Regions from separate parts of the Sporosarcina sp. E16_3 genome, predicted to be linked through region 1. Evidence: riboswitches for the same ligand, from Rfam matches in the RefSeq annotation. Region 1 holds a riboswitch; the other holds the start of a gene.
What was found. A riboswitch is a leader RNA that binds a small molecule or an ion and turns the genes downstream of it on or off. The one in region 1 is predicted to bind FMN.
Positions count from the first base shown of each region.

Region 2: another riboswitch for FMN. It lies ahead of I2483_RS02180 (ECF transporter S component); the one in region 1 lies ahead of ribD (bifunctional diaminohydroxyphosphoribosylaminopyrimidine deaminase/5-amino-6-(5-phosphoribosylamino)uracil reductase RibD).

Region 1 covers NZ_JADPRX010000012.1:39,432-41,637, forward strand. Annotated here, with positions in the region: gene I2483_RS09275 (glycine betaine ABC transporter substrate-binding protein) at 1-400, shown strand, start outside; FMN riboswitch at 551-698, shown strand; gene ribD (bifunctional diaminohydroxyphosphoribosylaminopyrimidine deaminase/5-amino-6-(5-phosphoribosylamino)uracil reductase RibD) at 758-1,840, shown strand; gene ribE (riboflavin synthase) at 1,847-2,206, shown strand, end outside.
Region 2 covers NZ_JADPRX010000001.1:435,920-438,125, forward strand. Annotated here, with positions in the region: gene I2483_RS02170 (YpbB family protein) at 1-172, opposite strand, end outside; gene I2483_RS02175 (ferredoxin) at 282-533, shown strand; gene I2483_RS02180 (ECF transporter S component) at 600-1,181, opposite strand; FMN riboswitch at 1,391-1,522, opposite strand.

The DNA of each region.
Region 1 (2,206 bases):
AAAAGACGATGCAGCTGCACAAAAATGGGTTGATGCAAACGAAGAAAAAGTAGCTGAATGGACAAATGGTGTTGAAAAAGTGGACGGTGACAAGATCAAACTTGCTTATGTTGCATGGGACAGTGAAATCGCTAGTCATAACGTCATGAAAATTGTTTTAGAAGATATGGGTTATAAAGTGACATTAACGCAAGTTGAAGCAGGTCCATTATGGACGGCAGTTGCTGACGGTAGTGCAGATGCATCGCTTGCAGCTTGGATGCCATTAACGCATAAAACGTACGCTGATAAATTCGAAGGTAAATTCGAAGAACTTGGCGTCAATATGGAAGGTGTCAAAGTCGGTCTTGTAGTACCGAAGTATATGGACATCACTTCAATTGAAGACTTGAAGAATTAGAAATAATTGCTTTATACGCACCGAGCACCGAAGCGAATTCAATTGAATTCCTAATTTCATCAATTATAGAAGACTCAGTTCCGTTCAATCGGACTGAGTTTTTTTGATTTTATGGAAGTAGTATGATAACTTTAAGTCGACACGTATAAACAAACTCTTCGGGGCAAGGTGAAATTCCTTACCGGCGGTGATCGAGCATAGCTCGTTAGTCCGTGACCCGTCCTTCCTTGTTTGGAAGGCGGTGGAGCTGGTGAAATTCCGGCACCGACAGTTATAGTCTGGATGGGAGAAGTTGTTTGGATATGCGTGTTATGCTTGCAGGCTCTGCCCTTTCAAAAATCGAAAGGGGGAATGCCAATGGACCCTCAATATTATATGAGACTTGCTCTTGAACTGGCGCGTAGTGCACAAGGACAAACCTCGCCTAATCCACTTGTCGGTGCTGTTTGTGTAAAAAACGGCCGGATTTTAGGGACTGGTGCGCACTTAAAAGCTGGAACACCTCATGCTGAAGTGCATGCACTGGCAATGGCAGGTACGGATTCTATTGGTGCTGATCTATACGTGACACTGGAACCGTGTGCCCATACTGGGAAAACACCTCCGTGTACAGATCTCATTATTTCGTCTGAAATTCAACGTGTTTTTGTTGCGTCTATCGATCCGAATCCTTCCGTCAATGGAACTGGAATCGGGCTTCTTAAAGCTGCTGGAATTGAAGTTATTACCGGCATTTTACAGGAAGAGGCAGAGCAGTTAAACCAAGCATTTTTTCATTTTATCAGATACGGGAAACCATACGTTACCTTGAAAGCCGCCGCAACTCTTGACGGTAGACTTTCAACGCAGAACGGGGACAGCAAATGGATTACTTCGGCTGCATCACGAACCGATGTCCATCACCTCCGCCATACCCATGATGCTATTTTGGTCGGCGTACAAACCGTACTTCACGATAACCCTTTCCTCACCACCCGTTTGCCCCATGGTGGAAAGAACCCTATTCGAATTATTTTAGACCGGCATCTCAGGACGCCAAAAACAGCGAATGTCGTTACAGACGGCGCTGCAGAAACAATTATATTTACACTCGATTCAACAGAATCGACAACTACTTTTTCGGATTATCCGCTCGTTTCAATTGAAAGGATTTCAGAAAATGGATCTTTTTTGAATGAAGCCTTAAAACGTCTTGCTGACAAGGAAATCATGACGTTGTTTGTCGAAGGCGGTAGCAAAGTTCATTCCAGTTTCATCAATGAAGGTCTCGCGGATGAACTGTATTTGTATATGGCTCCGAAATTGATTGGCAACGGTGCTTCTTTATTCATGGATGATACTCGGAACCTGATGGCAGAAGGCGAATCCCTTCGTTTTTTAGATGTGCGACAAATCGGGGACGATATCCGATTGCACGCCAGGTTTCTGAAGGAGGATTGACAGCAGTTGTTTACTGGAATTATTGAAGAGATAGGAACAGTTTCAGCGGTTAGGCCAGCGGCGAATTCATTGCAACTATCAATACGTTGTACCAAAGTGCTTAGCGATGTTAAAAAAGGCGATAGTCTGGCAGTGAACGGTGTCTGTTTGACGGTATCAGACTTCTCGAGCAATCAATTTACAGCTGACGTCATGCCTGAAACTGTTAAAGCGACAACGCTTCAAGCACTGCGTACGGGAAGTCCAGTTAACTTAGAGCGTGCGATGGCGGCGAATGGTCGTTTCGGCGGACATATAGTCAGTGGACATGTTGATGGCACTGGCGAAATTGTTTCAGTTAGGCAAAAAGAAAATGCAATCTATATG
Region 2 (2,206 bases), on a different contig from region 1:
GTTCTGCTGTCAGTTTCGGTACAATACCAAAGAATTCCTTTAGGCCATAGTATTCGACATCTTGCAGTGTTTGTCCCGATCGTTTGCCACGTAATAGGTGAAGTCCCGCATAGATTGTGCGTTCACCGTCTATTCTGCCTATGATGGTTAATAGTATTAAAGATAGTTTCATTTTGAATTCCTCCGATTAACAAATGTTTTTTGTTGAAAACTCTTGTCAACATCATTAGAATGAAAGGTGAAGTAAATTGTTTGTACGGAGAAAAGAGGAGAGAAAGACTATGCCTAAATATACAATCGTTGATCAGGATACATGTATAGCGTGTGGTGCGTGTGGAGCTGCTGCCCCGGATATATACGATTATGATGACGAAGGAATTGCTTACGTTATCCTCGATGATAACATGGGAACAGCTGAAGTTCCAGAAGAACTGATGGAAGATCTGGAAGACGCTTTCGATGGCTGTCCAACCGATTCAATCAAAACCGCTGATGCACCATTTGATGGCGATGCACTTAAATACGAAGATTAACAAAAAACGCAGAAAGGTCGTCCTGGAAAATACCGGGGCGACCTTTCTTTTAAAGTTATACTATTATTAAGAAGTTAATTGGGTGCGCTGTTGCGCAATCCATTTTTTCATACTCTTGAAAAGCAACATAGAAATAATCATAAGCATAATTCCCTTTATCAAGTTAAAAGGTAGAATCCCTAAAACAATAAAGGTAGTTAACTCACTGCCTGCCATTGCTGGGAAATTCATAAAATACGTATACATCGGTAAAAACAGTAAATAATTCAAGACACTCATCCCAACAGCCATTGAGACTGTTCCAGCAATAAGCCCTACAGCTAGACCATTGGATGTTTTGAATTTATTGTAAATGAAATAGATTGGTAATATGAATAGTACTCCAGTAGCGAAGTTTGCAATTTCGCCAACAGGAACACCTGTCGGGCTGCCTGACATGAACCAATGCATGATATTTTTGAGCAGTTCGACTGCAATACCTGCTACAGGTCCCATCGTCATTATTGCCAAAACCGCTGGAATTTCACTGAAATCAATTTTCAGGAATCCAGGTAGTGCTGGTAATGGGAAGTTAAACTGCATCAAGACAGTTGAAATACTCCCTAATATTGCGATGAGAATCATCTTTCTTAACTTCTTGTTAGTCATTTGTTCCTCTCTCCTTTTGCGATTCACTTCAAAAGAGGAAAGGCCGTTCCATCCTATATATGTCGACAAAAAATCCCAAAAGCAAATAAGCTCGAGGGATTCGAAAGGTATACTCAAATAGAGAGTAGAAAAGAGACGATTTCATTCTCTTTTAACCCACATTTAAATAAGCACCTCTTTTTGTAGACAATACAAAAAGATGGCCGCACCTTCACCTTCTCCCATCCAGACTATACTGTCGGCTCCGGAATTACACCGGTATCAGCTGTTAAGCTCGCGGGCTTGGAAAGTAACTTTCCTTTACCGCCGGTCGGGAATTACACCCTGCCCCGAAGATGAATCAATATTTTGTTACTACTCTATTGTATCCAAAAAAAAACGCTTTGTAAACTAGAGTGTTTACAAAGCGCTACCTATCCACTTTCAGGTCTGTTGATTAACCAAAGTAACCAGGTCACACACTGGGCGCTACGTGTATTATTGCTTTTGGTTTGCTTTGGATTGAACTACCTCTGTACCATTACCGGGATGTTTTGATGTATAGGGAGGCGACTTCGTCGCATCCCTATACAGTTTTCTCGGTAATCGTATGGTGGTTATTCATCCGTCGCACTCCTAATGCATACGTACACGTAGTGCATTAGGGGCTTTTTGGAACGAAAGAATAGCATGCTTCTTACCTGGAGAATAGCCGCCAAAGATGCAATTTTGGCGGCTGATTCTTTCTTTATGGTTTTCTCTTTTTTTATTAAAGAAGTGTCACTTTCTAGTTGGTATCACATGATTACATGCATACTCTTTGCTAGAAGTAAGCAAGGAACGCATTGTACAACGGGCAAGAGTGCCCGAAATTGTATCTTCGGGCACTTACACTCGCTATAAAATGTCATCTCCTCTTTTCTTCCAAAGCAACCGCATTTTTCACTTGAGCATTGTAGATAAGCGACAGGCAACCATTCGCAACAGGATGACTGAAAAAAGAGTGTCTAGAAGTGACGGAGTCACTTCTAGACACTCTTGGACCC